DNA from 2 places in the Paenibacillus sp. RRE4 genome. Region 1 is predicted to be linked to the other one. Evidence: riboswitches for the same ligand, from Rfam matches in the RefSeq annotation. Region 1 holds a riboswitch; the other holds the start of a gene.
What was found. Region 1 has a riboswitch for glycine ahead of gcvT (glycine cleavage system aminomethyltransferase GcvT). Riboswitches for the same ligand answer to the same signal wherever they lie in the genome.
Positions count from the first base shown of each region.

Region 2: it holds a riboswitch for glycine, as region 1 does, so the genes downstream of both, sdaAB (L-serine ammonia-lyase, iron-sulfur-dependent subunit beta) here and gcvT (glycine cleavage system aminomethyltransferase GcvT) in region 1, are expected to answer to the same signal.

Region 1 covers NZ_JAUZUT010000008.1:43,874-51,036, reverse strand. The annotation lists gene gcvPA (aminomethyl-transferring glycine dehydrogenase subunit GcvPA) at 1-1,032, opposite strand, end outside; gene gcvT (glycine cleavage system aminomethyltransferase GcvT) at 1,029-2,171, opposite strand; glycine riboswitch at 2,402-2,502, opposite strand; glycine riboswitch at 2,506-2,628, opposite strand; gene gcvH (glycine cleavage system protein GcvH) at 2,975-3,367, shown strand; gene Q9R46_RS23850 (PTS mannitol transporter subunit IIBC) at 3,810-5,273, shown strand; gene Q9R46_RS23845 (BglG family transcription antiterminator) at 5,340-7,163, shown strand, end outside.
Region 2 covers NZ_JAUZUT010000004.1:158,378-165,540, reverse strand. The annotation lists gene Q9R46_RS20810 (response regulator transcription factor) at 1-124, opposite strand, end outside; gene Q9R46_RS20805 (alpha-glycosidase) at 503-2,257, shown strand; gene sdaAA (L-serine ammonia-lyase, iron-sulfur-dependent, subunit alpha) at 2,507-3,442, opposite strand; gene sdaAB (L-serine ammonia-lyase, iron-sulfur-dependent subunit beta) at 3,432-4,121, opposite strand; glycine riboswitch at 4,235-4,373, opposite strand; glycine riboswitch at 4,378-4,555, opposite strand; gene Q9R46_RS20790 (LolA family protein) at 4,750-5,844, opposite strand; gene Q9R46_RS20785 (HAMP domain-containing sensor histidine kinase) at 5,851-7,163, opposite strand, start outside.

The sequences.
Region 1 (7,163 bases):
CATATAGACGGAAGCGCTTAGCGCTAACAATGCCTGATTGGAACAGATGTTGGACGTCGCCTTTTCACGGCGAATGTGCTGTTCACGTGCTTGCAACGTAAGCACAAAACCGCGTTTGCCGTTGCGATCGGTCGTCTGGCCGACGATTCGGCCAGGAATCCGGCGCATGTGAGCCTGGGACACGGCGAAGTATCCGCATGTGGGTCCGCCGAGCGAAGCAGCGATTCCGAGGGGCTGCGCATCGCCTACAACGATGTCGGCCCCCAGCTTGCCTGGGGCTTCCAGCAGACCGAGCGACAGCGGGTTAGCACTTACCACAAGCAGTCCTTTGTGCGTGTGCACGAGGTCGGCAGCCTGTTTTACATTTTCCACGGCACCAAAGAAGTTCGGGCTTTGAATCATAACCGCTGCTGTATCGTCTGAGATAGCCGCTTGCAACGCATCCCAATCCGTAACCCCATCTTTGTAACCAATCTCTACAATCTCCAGACTGAGGCCATGCGCGTACGCTTGCAATACTTGACGGGCTTCCGGGTGAACGGTACGAGATACGATAAGCTGCTTCCGGCGAGTGGCTGCGGCGGCAAGATTGCCTGCTTCTGCAAAGGCCGTTGCACCGTCATACATACTCGCATTGGCTACCGCCATACCTGTCAACTCGCAAATATACGACTGGAATTCGAAGATGGCTTGTAATTCCCCTTGGCTGATCTCCGGCTGATATGGGGTATAGGCAGTATAAAACTCAGAACGGGAAATGACATGGTTGATAACCGAAGGGATGTGGTGGTCATAGATGCCTGCGCCAAGGAAACTGGCATGTGTCTCGAAGTTGGCATTGGAGCCAGCCTGTTTCGACATATGGCGGGTTAAGGCATATTCATCCAGTTTGGAAGAGACAGGCAACTCGCCCTGATAACGAATCTCCTGCGGGATATCTTTAAACAGATCTTCAATCGAATCCACACCGATTGTGGCGAGCATCGCGCTCTGATCTTGTTCGGTCATGGGAATGTAGCGGTGCTTGCTCATGCTTGCTCAGCTCCTTGAGTAGGTGTCTTTGGCGTACGTGTCCGTTTATGAAAAGGGGTCTTGACGACCTCGGCTTTCAGCTTTTTGCCACGAATCTCAATCTCCAGCGGAGTGCCTATTGCAGCATGATTGCTGTCAATTAGGGCAAGGCCAAGATTACGCTTCAAAGTTGGGGACTGTGTTCCGGTTGTCACTTCACCAATCTGAACGCCACCCGCATAGATCGGGTAATGTGGCCGTGGTATACCACGCTCCAGCACTTCGATGCCGATCAGCTTGCGGGCAGGGCCGTCATTTTTTTGTTGCAACAAAGCTTGATGTCCAATAAAAGGTCCGGCATTTAACTTCACGAACATCCCAAGTCCTGCCTCCAGTGGAGAGATGGTTGGTGACAGCTCCTGACCGTACAAAGGCAACTTTGCTTCGAATCGCAGTGTATCACGCGCACCAAGTCCCGCTGGAACGAGGCCCACATCAGCACCTGCTTCCATCAGTCCGTTCCATACCAGAGCCGCCTGATCTGCTGCAACATACAGTTCAAAACCATCTTCACCTGTATATCCAGTGCGCGACAGTAGCAACTTTATTCCACATACCTCGGCATGCTGTACGAAGCGGAACGGTTCAATGGACCTTGCATCCACCTCTGAACCTGTAACCTTCGAGAGAATATCGACCGCTAAAGGGCCTTGTAGCGCCAGTAACGCCGTTTGCTCGGAATCATTGGTCATGTTTACGCCAGGTACGATATGCTCCTGAAGCCACGCCCAATCCTTGTCGATATTAGAGGCATTGACAACCAGCATGTAGTGTTGCTCCGCCAGTTTGTAGATCAGCAGATCATCTACTACACCACCATCGGGATAACACATCAGCGTGTATTGTGCCTGACCTGGTACAATTGCGGTCACATCGTTGGTTGTCATGTGTTGTAAAAAGGCTTCCGCCTGTTCACCCGTTACGGTGAATTCGCCCATATGGGATACATCAAACAGCCCGGCGCGCTCGCGTACGGCTTCATGCTCTTTTTGAATACCGCTAAACTGCACGGGCAACTCCCAGCCGCCAAAATCAATGCAACGTACACCTTCATATTGCGCATATAGGGGGAAGAGTGGTGTTCTTAACAAATCAGACATCCAATCACCTCGTCATGGGCCGTTAGTAGGCCAAGTATGAAAACACGTTCTGTGAGCCAGATCATTAATGCTTAAGTAGTTTTAGTATTCGAGACTTAACAGCCGACCGTTCTACATTTTTTCATTTGTTATGTTTAGTACGATCCTGGAACCTGCAATTCATTTTTTGGGAAAAAGGAAAAGGACAGGCCAAAGAACCGGCATGCCAAGTAGCACGCTGTATTCTTAGGCTCTGTCCCTTGTACCTGAGAGTTACCCCGCCGTTTATTCAGACAGGTTTCCCCTTGGGTGATCATAACATCCATATAGGACGATTAGATGCTCTCCAGAGTTGCGTCCTGTAAAAGTCCTTTTGCCTGAGAGATTCACCCCCGCTTGTCGGTGGTTTACTCCTTCGGCGCCGCCTCATGCACATCCCCAAACCGGGTGTACGGGCAATCTCTCCCTTTACATTCATCCGCGGTTCATACGTAGTCCAATTAACTTCAGTTGCTCTTCTCATTAAAACGTGGATACACTCTGGATGTCAAGAACAATATCATTAAAATTGTGTAAAATACGAATATTTAATTATAAATACTCATAAATGTTCGTTTATTCTGAAAGAGTGCGCTTACTATTCTAATATTCACCATTATATGCAGAAAGAGTAGTGTAAGGTTACACACGGTGAGGTGTCTAAATTTAAATAAACTGTGAGCTAACTTGACATTTGAATCTGAAATATCATACGCTATTGTTTGGGAAAAAGGTGAAGGTCAAAGAACGCATGCACTCATTAATGAAAAGCGAGGCGGATATCGATGAGCGAATTGAGAAATGATTTCCTGTACAGTAAAGAGCACGAATGGGTGCAAACCGTAGGGGAGGATACCGTACGTATTGGCATTACCGAGTTCGCGCAGCATCAGCTGGGTGACATTGTGTTTGTGGAATTGCCTGATCTTGAAGCCGGTGTAAAGGCAGAAGACAGCATCGGTACGATTGAATCCGTCAAAACGGTGTCTGATCTGTTCTCACCCGTCAGCGGCACCATTGTTGCAGTGAATGAAGCTTTGCAGGACTCGCCGGAACTGGTGAATAGCTCTCCTTACGAAGAAGGCTGGATGATCGAAATTCGCGTCGATGGAGATGTAACAGCTGCATTATCCACATTGCTGAATGCGGATGCTTATCTTAAACATACTGAGGAATAGAATTAGACCGGATTGTCGAGTTGATTTGTACTTATTGACATATATATAATCTCATTCGAATATAAAAATATTGTTCTTCAAACCTGCGTGAGCTATAGAGCTTATGCAGGTTTTTTGCTGTTTTTTTGGCATATTGGAGGAAATTAAGTAAGAGTAACTTAAAATCGCGAATAAAAAAATGGCAAACGGACCAAGCTATTTTATTGCTTTGCATGTTGTATATGAATAAAGTCATAGGCAGAAAAAACCTTGAGTATCAACGGATTGAGCATATATTCCTAATTAAAAGCGATTACATAATCCAATGTTGTCATCATTGTTCATGACGAAAGTACGCTTTCATTTGATTGAACAGGAAGGGTTTCTCGCTTAGGATTACAGCAGGGGATCAATGATACCCCTTTCATACGAAATAATGACTTGATTCAAGGAGGATAAACCAATGAGTAATTTGGATCAAACATCCAATTCCAAAGGTGGGTTACGTGTTGGTGTGCAACGCTTCGGACGATTCCTGAGCGGTATGGTCATGCCTAATATGGGAGCATTTATTGCTTGGGGATTAATTACAGCGATGTTTATTAAAACAGGATGGTTTCCCAATGCGACAATAGAGCAGCTTGTAGGTCCGATGATTACTTATTTGCTGCCGCTACTGATTGGTTATACCGGGGGTACGATGGTGCATGGCACACGTGGTGGTGTCGTCGGAGCGATTATGACCATCGGTGTCATTGTCGGAACGGATATTCCAATGTTCCTCGGGGCTATGATTGCGGGGCCTTTCGGTGCATGGGTCATCAAGAAGTTTGATAAGTCCATTGAGGGCAAGATCAGAGCGGGTTTTGAGATGCTGGTCAACAATTTCTCGGCAGGAATCATCGGTGGTATTTTGGCTATCTTTGCTTTGCTCGGTATCGGGCCGGCAGTAGAGGCTATTAGCAAAGTTTTGTCTGCTGGCGTACAGGGTTTGATGAATCTGGGCTTATTGCCGCTCGTCAATCTGATTATTGAACCGGGTAAAGTATTGTTCCTGAACAATGCCATTAACCACGGAATCTTAACGCCAATTGCAACAGATCAGGCAAGAGAATTAGGTAAATCCGTTCTTTACATGCTTGAGTCTAACCCGGGACCGGGACTAGGTATTTTGCTTGCTTACTGTTTCTTCGGTCGTGGAATGGCGAGATCTTCTGCACCCGGTGCGGTGGTCATTCATTTCTTCGGCGGGATTCACGAGATTTACTTCCCGTACATCCTGATGAGACCGATCCTGATTCTGGCAGCCATTGCTGGTGGTGTAGCAGGTACGTTAACGTTCATGCTAACTGGCGCAGGACTGGTTTCGGCACCGTCACCGGGCAGTATCATTGCCTATTTCCTGCTGACACCAAAAGGTGGATATATCCCGATGCTTGCAGGAGTTATCGTGGCAGCTGTGGTTTCCTTCCTGATCGCCTCTCTGCTACTCAAAACGGGTAAACAGAAGGAAGAGGATCTGGAAGCAGCCTCCAGCCGAATGAAAGATATGAAGAGCCAAGGCAATACAGCAAATGCAGCCATCACAGCGGATAACCATGAAGCGAACAGAGCGGCAGATATCGCAACTTCCGTTGCATCCAAGGCAAAAGCAGATGTGAAAAAGATCGTTTTCTCCTGTGATGCAGGTATGGGTTCGAGTGCAATGGGTGCTTCGATTCTGCGCAAAAAAATGAAAACCGAAGGAATCGACGTTGCTGTAACCAACACGGCGATTAGTGAAATTCCGCAAGACGCAGACGTTGTTATTACGCAAAAAACACTAACGGATCGTGCACGTTCGGTAGCACCTAATGCAGAGCATATATCCATTGACAACTTCCTGAAAAGCCCGGAATACGACGCGCTAGTTGAACGTTTGAAGTAAAAGGGAGCAGACTGCGAACCAGCTTCAAACAAGAGCAGCCGTTTTCCCAGAGCCGGAGGCTGAGATATGAGTATTACCAAAAGACAACGTGAAATCGTGGAGTTTCTGCTAGAGCATCCCCATGAAGTCACGGCGGGTGAAATTGCCGTTGAAGTAAAAGTGAGTACACGTACCGTGCATCGCGAGCTGCTGATGATTGAACAGTGGCTTGAACCACTCGGTATGCGCCTCGAAAAAAAGTCGGGAACCGGAATACGCATTGATTCCGGTTCGGATGACCTCAGTGCATTACGCCAGAAACTGGAGGGTAATGAATATGTGGAGTTTACGCCTGAAGAGCGTAAGCTCTTCATGCTTTGCATCCTGCTGGATGAAGCCGAGCCGGTCAAACTGCTTGCTCTCGCTTCGGATCTGAAAGTGACTGTTTCAACGGTCACCACCGATCTGGATGATCTGGAGTTACGCATTCGGCAGGCGGGTCTGAAGCTTGTTCGAAGGCGAGGCTACGGTGTGAAAATTACCGGAAGTGAAGCGATTCACCGCAGAGCCATTGCAGCGCTTGCTTTGGAAGTACTGGATGAGTCGGATCTCTTTGGCAGACAGCCTGAGCAAGGGGGCTCCATCGTTAATCAAAAGTTGCTCAGTATGATCGGTCATAGCGACGTACTTACCATTGAAAATGCATTATGGCAACCGGATATCGAATGGCTTGAAAAGATACCTGAACGGCAGTACATGAAACTGCTTATTCAGTTATCAGCAGCTGTGGTTCGGATACGTAAAGGTTTTAATATAGAACCTTCTTCCTCAGGGATAATAACGATTGCAGGCACTGGAACCGTGGCGGAGCAACATGAAGAGAGAGTGCCGGTTTTCATGGCTTCGCGCCTTTGCAGTGTTCTATCCTCACAGCTTGGAGTCGGCTTCTCGGATGAAGAGCAAGCTTATTTTCACCAATTGCTTAAGGAGACAGAGCAACAGATTCATTCTTCGCGCCTGCTCCCGATCGATGATCTGATTCTGATGGACAGAGTGCATTCGCTTACGGACCAGATGCAGGAAAGAACAGGTTATGACTTTCATGAAGACCGCTTGCTGCGTGAAGGATTAATTGCACATATGGTGCCGGTTATGGAGCGACTTGAGGGACATCAGATGATACGTAATCCACTGCTACAGCAGATTCGCAAGGATTATGATACCCTTTTCGAACAAGTTAAAAGGTCTGTGTTACAGGCATGGCCCGGGGCAGAAGTTCCGGATGAGGAGATCGGTTTTCTTGTCATGCACTTTGGCGCATCCATTGAACGGTTGCGGGCGTTAAAGCAGGAGATTCGAGCAATCGTTGTATGCAACAGTGGCATCGGCTCCTCGCGCATGTTATCCAGTCGGTTGTCCAAGGAGTTTCCGGAGATCCAGATTATAGACAGTGTCTCTTGGTACGAAGCCGCACGTATGCCAACCGATGAGTATGATCTGGTCTTGTCTACGGTCGATTTGCCGATGGAGGAGGATCAGTATTACAAGGTCAGTCCGCTGCTGACAGCCGAAGAAAGCGAGAGCCTGCGGCATTTTATCAAAACCACAACGTTACAGCGGCAGCATCGCAACTCCCGTGACATGGGCAATGAGACAACGACTCACAGGGTCTCCGATGCGGACGGCATGGAAGCAACATTGCTTGAGATTGTACGCATTATCGGGAAGTTTCAGGTACATGCGATGGATAATGCCCATCTTGATTTTGCTCAAAGTGTGCTTGGAATGTGTAAGGTCGCACATCGCTCAGGCATATTGAAAGACCCGGGCGAGGTCGCCAAGCTGCTTGAGGTTCGCGAGTCGATGGGAAGCCAGAAGATTCCCGGGACTCAGCTGGCCCTTTTCCATACA
Region 2 (7,163 bases), on a different contig from region 1:
CAGCCTCGGTGGCTCCTTCACCACTCCCAAGCCAGACGACCTCATATCCGCGTTCCTCCAGATCTTCTCTCACCCATGTTGCAATTTCCGTATCGTCCTCAATGTATAACAGTTTGTTTTTCATCTATGTACTCGTTTCCTTTCCGTTCCCTTTGGGTTAATGATATATCTGGGCGGCATTGCTTATCTGTATGATCTTGGCTTTAAATTTTGAATGGGGCAAGCCTCCCCGCGAGTTTAAATACAAGCCTGGTTGCACAAGCTACAATGTCCGTTGACTGGGCTTCAGTACATTCCATGTCACTCGTTTAGAACCGGCCCTCTCTTTTCATACCCTCATTATAACGCAATCTGCAGTCACGTAATATGAAGCTATATCATTCAGCAATGATGTCTACATACCACATGTATTACTGTACTTCTGTTCTACTAGCATATTTTATCTAATCTAAATGAATTGGTTTCTGCTTACTTCATTTCTATCTGACAGGAGGAATTACATATGTTGCTTGAAGCCATCTTTCACCAGCCGAAACGAAACTGGGCCTATGCCTATGATCAGGATACGATTCGTCTACGTCTACGTGCCAAAAAAAATGATCTCACCGAGGTGTATGCCCTGACTGGAGATAAATACGCGTGGGAGGAAACAAGAGATATGGTTCCTCTGACCAAATTGACGTCAGACTCGATGTTTGACTACTACGAGGGGGAAGTGAAACCTCCGTATCATCGATTGAAGTATGCTTTTCTGCTCAAAAGTGGAGATGAACAGATCTGGATGACCGAGACGGATTTCCAAGAGGAGGAGCCGGATGATCCTGGCCGCATGTTCCAGTTCCCTTATCTTCATGCCGGATCCGTGTTTACGCCCCCAGCATGGGTGAAAGATGCTGTGTTTTATCAGATTTTCCCCGAGCGCTTTGCCAATGGAAACCCGGATATCAATCCCAAAGAGGTTGAACCTTGGGGCGGGGAACCTACACCCTTTAATTTCTTTGGCGGTGACCTGCAGGGGGTAATCGATCACCTCGATTATCTCAGTGAACTGGGTATTAACGCGATTTATTTCACTCCGATTTTTGAAGCTACAACCAATCATAAATACGATACCGAGGACTATCTGCGCGTCGACCGCCATTTCGGTGATGCTGACACGGTGAAGCATCTGGTGAAGCTATGTCATGAACGGGGGATTCGTGTACTGCTGGATGCCGTGTTTAATCATTCAGGCAAAACATTTGCTCCTTTTGTTGATGTACAAAAACATGGCGCCAAATCCAAATACAAGGACTGGTTTCACGTACATGAATTCCCGCTGGACGTAAAGGATGGTATTCCAACCTATGAGACATTTGGCTTTGAACCTCACATGCCCAAGTTAAATACAGAGAATCCCGATGTGAAGGCCTACTTGCTCGAAGTAGCAGAATATTGGATCAAGGAAGTTGGCACGGACGGCTGGCGTCTTGATGTAGCCGATGAAGTGGACAATGCTTTCTGGAGAGATTTCAGGCGGGTTGTTAAAGCAGCCAACCCGGATGCCTACATTTTGGGTGAGATATGGAACGAATCTTCTTCCTGGCTACAAGGGGACCAGTTCGATGCCGCCATGAACTATCCGTTCACCGCCGCCGTAAATCATTTCTTCGTGGAAGATAAGATGCACGCTGCACAATTCGCAAGTGCCCTTGGCCGGCAGTTATCCCGCTATCCACTTCAAGCGAGCGAGGTGGCATTCAACTTACTCGACAGTCATGATACTCCGCGCCTGCTTACCTTGTGTGAGGGCGATCAACGCAAGATGAAGCTGGCTGCCTTGTTCCAGTTCAGTTACATGGGAGCGCCATGTATCTATTACGGTGACGAAATTGGGCTCGACGGTGAACATGATCCGGGATGCCGCAAATGCATGGAGTGGGACGAAGCGAAGCAGGACCGGGAGCTACTTCACTTTTATCAAAAGCTGATTGCGCTGCGCCATGCTCATCCTGCACTGCGTGCAGCAGGAACCATTCGTTTCCTGCAAGCCCAGGAAGGCGGCAGCCAGCTTGTGATGGAGCGGCAAAGTGACGAGGAACGCATCCTCATTCTGTTCAACCGTTCTGAGGAAACGGCCATCGTTGAACTGGACGCAGGGGAGCAACCTTGGACGGAGCTGTTTGAGGGCAACCATCGCACCGCTTTGGAAGACGGTGTGCTTGCCATTGAACTGCCTGCATACGGATATGCCGTGATGCGCACAGAAGTAAAATAGATGCCCTTTTGAAACAACAATAAATGTCTGCCTTCTCCAATACAGATTGGCTGATCGCTATCTTGGCTGGTTTAGGCACAATGAACAAACAAGCGTCTCGCATAACCTGAGCAAACCAGGTTCGCGGACGCTTGTTTGTTATGAAGTAATAACGACTAACATGCTCTAATTACTACTTGCTAATTGCTAATCGGAACCTGGTTGTGTGCTCCTTAGCTATTTGGCCCCATCCTGTAAATGATCCAATTGCTACTCTGCCTCTGAGCCTGTTTGTGATGTTTCGGATGTCTCATCCGGCAACCGCTTGGCCTTCGGTTTCGCCAGCTTCTCCATCATCTTGCGGCCTGTAGGTGTCTGGGCGAGCCCGCCTTGCGCTGTCTCGCGGTGACGGCTTGGCATCGCGCTGCCTACCTCCAACATCACGTCGATGACTTCGTCAGACGGAATGGCACTGCGTACACCAGCGAGTGCCATATCTGCGGCAGCCAGTGCAGTAACGGCACCGAGTCCGTTGCGCACGATGCATGGAATCTCTACAAGGCCAGCAACCGGATCGCAGATGAGGCCCAGTGTATTTTTCAAAGCCAATCCTACAGCATGCACCACCTGCTCCGGCGTCCCTCCGCGAAGCTCCACCATCGCACCGGCAGCCATGCCAATCGCTGAACCTACTTCCGCCTGACAACCGCCCTCGGCCCCTGAAATAAATGAATTGTTGGCGATCACGTATCCAATAGCACCAGCGCAGAACAATCCATTCACCAGATGTTCATCCGTCCAGCCAAATCGTTCCTGCGAGCTGATAAACACGCCCGGAATGATGCCACAAGAGCCCGCCGTTGGGGTAGCCACGATACGTCCCATAGAAGCATTCACTTCCGATACACATAGCGCATAGGCCATGGCAAGGGCAGAAGCATCACCTGAGCACGTTTCGCCTTGGCGAATATATTCGGCCATCTTTTTCCCATCCCCACCCGTCAGTCCGCTACGTGAGGTGGTATCTTCTGTAAGTCCTTTACGAACGGCTTCTTTCATCACCTGGTAGTAATCCGACATCTGCTTTACCACGTCTGTTTCCGGTGTATTTGTCTCCTGCACCTGCTCTTCAATCATCAACTGTGCAATGGTTTTGGACTCCGCAGTGCAGATGGCGTTCAATTCATGTAGATGTTTAAACCGCATCCGGATCAACCCCTCTCTTCAGATCAATCACACGTATGTCCAGCATATGGTCCAATGAACGCAGCTTGCTCAGCGTGTCTTCACTCGGCGGTGCATCCATCTCCATTGCTGTTAGTGCCTCACCATCACGAGCCTTTCGATCCACTTGCATATAGCCGATATTCACTCCGGATGAGCTAATGGTTGAGGTCACGGATGCCAGCACTCCCGCTTTATCGGCATGACGCAAAACAAGTGTCGGAAACTCTCCACTGATCTGTACGCGAAAATCGTTTAACGCATGCACAGATACACTGCCGCCACCGATGGAAGCACCTATTAAAGAGCATGCCCGTTCACCGTGCCACAATTCAATCTTGACCGTGTTCGGATGGGGAGCTGGCAGACCGCTGGTGTAAAATTCAACCTCCATGCCTGCTTCATCTGCATACTGCTCTGCATCCGGTATACGCGGATCATCTGTAACGTAACCGAGCAAGCCGCCGATTAGTGCCAGATCTGTTCCATGTCCCTGATAGGTATCCGCAAATGAGCCATATAATGTAAGTCTCGCACGTTCCGGCGTACATCCCAGCCACTGACGCGCAATTCTCCCCAATCTTGCCGCACCGGCTGTATGTGAACTGGATGGTCCCGTCATCGACGGACCAATAATTGAAAAAACATCTTTAAATCGCACCTTGTAACCCTCCAATTGGTTTTGTCATCGCCATGCGGACAAGACCGCCATAATGTTCCTGATTTACTGATTGATGACATTAAAAAAGGACAGAAGAAGGCCGTTAGCCCTCTCTCTGTCCTTGATACCTGAGAGTTTCATGATTCTAGCGCCAGGGAAGAACAAGGCCGAGTACACGCAAGCACTCACCTGTTCAGCAATCTGACAATCATATACCCCTTGGGTGGCGCTTCTTCCGCGCACTCTCCAGAGCTGCGTCCAACGACGGTACTTTTACCTGAGAGATTAACGGTTATGCCGGGTGCATAACTGCTTGCTCCTTCGGTGCCTAAGCCATCTGTACAGTACAGTTCCGCATCTAAAATGGCATCTATCATGCTTACTTGTACTGTATTGCATCATCATCCTGCTCAGGTCTCTCCCGCTCGTTATCATTCGCTATATTCTGTTCTTTCATGAATGAAAGTTCACCATTCTGCCATGCATTCAATCATATACAGCGTAATATGCCATACTCTATATGTCAATAAAAGTGACGTAATCTCAGGGTACATCATTTTCTATATACGATATGCTCATTTCATTCATATGGTTCAAAGCTTGTTCAATCTTTTTCTACCAGCCAACATTATTTCGCTGGCTTCGGTATTTGCAGCTCATTTACCCACATCTGTAGTTGCTCTTCTGTCCAAAAATCATTTTCGCCCATGACCGAATAACGAAGACCGTCCTCACTCCACGACAAGTTCCGAATCATAGACATGTATGAACCCTCTGTATCACGAATGTTAACTTTCTTTTCCTCTGGAAGCAGCTTTTCATCACCGTTTTCCTCTAGTGCTTTGAATACGGTCATGCTGATTTCTGGTTTGTTATCCTTCACATAATACAACGTTACTTCATCCCGGCCGTTTTCACCCATAGACGAAATGAGCTCAATTCTCGACAAGTTCATATCTTTTCCTACATATTGTAGAAAGGGCTGGCCCACGGACTTCTCTGCCTCTTCCAGTGTGATTTCTTGGTTATTCATCACGTCATTCATTTTTTTCACTTCAACATCTGCAGGAATATCCAGCGTAAACGTCTGGTCTGTGAACTCAGGATTGTAATTGATCCGGTCATATAGAAACTCTGATTTGGTATCCCCATGCGTACTGGTGGCTTTAACAACCATCCACTCTTTGGGGTTTATCCAATACTCCGAAGACATGGACAGTGAATCCTCATCCTTCGGCGTTAATTCAATATGAATGACCTCCTGGTCTTGAAGCTTTTCCTGACCCAGCATCTTCACATTATGGTTGTCACGCATACGTTCCAGTTGATCCACCAGCATCTGCTTCTGGGTCTGGTTGGGTTCCTGCTGGAGCGCTGATGAATCCATCGCAAAAGCGGTCTTCGCCTCTTCTTCATAGATCAGTATCTCTGAACCGTTATGAACCGCATAACTCACGTTTCCATTTTCATCTGTCTCGATCCGCTTTTTCCCTGTTTTTCCGTCAACCCATTCCTTCACGTGTATGGTGTTCGTAACCTCACTATCTGTCCACATCTTCACCGTACCTTCGGCATAGTATGACCCCGGCTCAGACTCGGCAGTAATAATTTTTTCAATCATGTCATCGCCTGACATTCCGAGTAGCTCCTTTTCTGCACAGCCTGCCAATAGTGAACCTGCGATCAAGATCGACCCTATCCATTTCCATCCATTTTTAATCATAAATCATCATCCTTTCTTGATTATATCCTGCGATTCATCCGGGTTTCTTCGTTCCGGCAATAAGCAAACAGCTGCAGTCCCATATTGTTTAGAGGACCACATGCGTATATCCCCTCCGTGCTTTAATGCGATTCTCTTTGATATGCTCAATCCTAATCCAGAGCCTCCTGCATAACCGCCTGTCTGCTCTTGGTGATATTGAACGTACGGCTCAAAAATACGCTCCAGTTGTTCTGGCGGAATAGGAGAACCTTCATTTTGTACAACAATCAGTGTTGCTCCGATTCTGTACGTATCCAATTCTGCCCTCAGTGATGGATCGATCCATCCCGGCAGTTCTGTTGCGGAGTCAATTACAGCAAGCCCGATTCTACCTTGGGGAGGAGTATAACGAAGCGCGTTATGCACTAGATTATCAGTCAGACGCATCAGCGATTCAGGATGAATTCGATAGCAATGATTGGTCCGTACAGACATCTTCATGTCATACTCATCACGTTCCGAAAGACCTCCGTAACTGCCAAGCAGCATCTCAAAAAACTCTTCTCCTTCTACCTCAACCATAGCAAACTCTGAATCTCTGGAACCCAATGCTGTGTACATCTCCAACTCACCAATCATCTTTTTCATACGTTCAACATTTCTGGCGATAACATCTCTATACTCTTGTCTCTCTAATTGTCTAGAATGTTCCTCCATACTAAGTGCTTCCGCATAAGCACTGATGGCCATGAGAGGTGTCTTCAGGTCGTGTGAAAGAGAAGCTACAATCATCTCTTTTTCTTTTTGCTGCCTCTCCACTTCCTCCTGGGTCTGGCTAATGGTTTGTTGCATCGCATCAAACTGCTGTAACAACATACCCATCTCATCACTGCGACCATTGACCCGTATCTCATCCGGTTTTTCTCCGCGGGCAAATCCATGCATCCTGTTTATCAAAACTTTCATAGGGAAGAAAAGCTTGCGGAATAACAACCACAACACCGTTCCATACAAGAGGACAAAAAATGCCACTGATCCACCGATAACCCATGTCGTTCGAAGCGATATTCCTTCAAGCCGATCCTCACGCAACATCGTTATTTCATAAATCCCTACCAGCTCCCCTTGATCCCAAACTGGTTTTTTCAATGAAAATGTGCGGTGTCGAATCTGAAGATGATACAGATTTCGATATAATTCAGAACTTCTCACCGTATATCCACCTGTTGACCAAGTATCCCCGCCAGAAGTGTAGACTCGAATCCCAGAAGGTAGATAAAGATTGAAACTTAGCTGTTCGCTGGCAAGCGCAGGGAGGGTTTGATCACGCTTAAGAG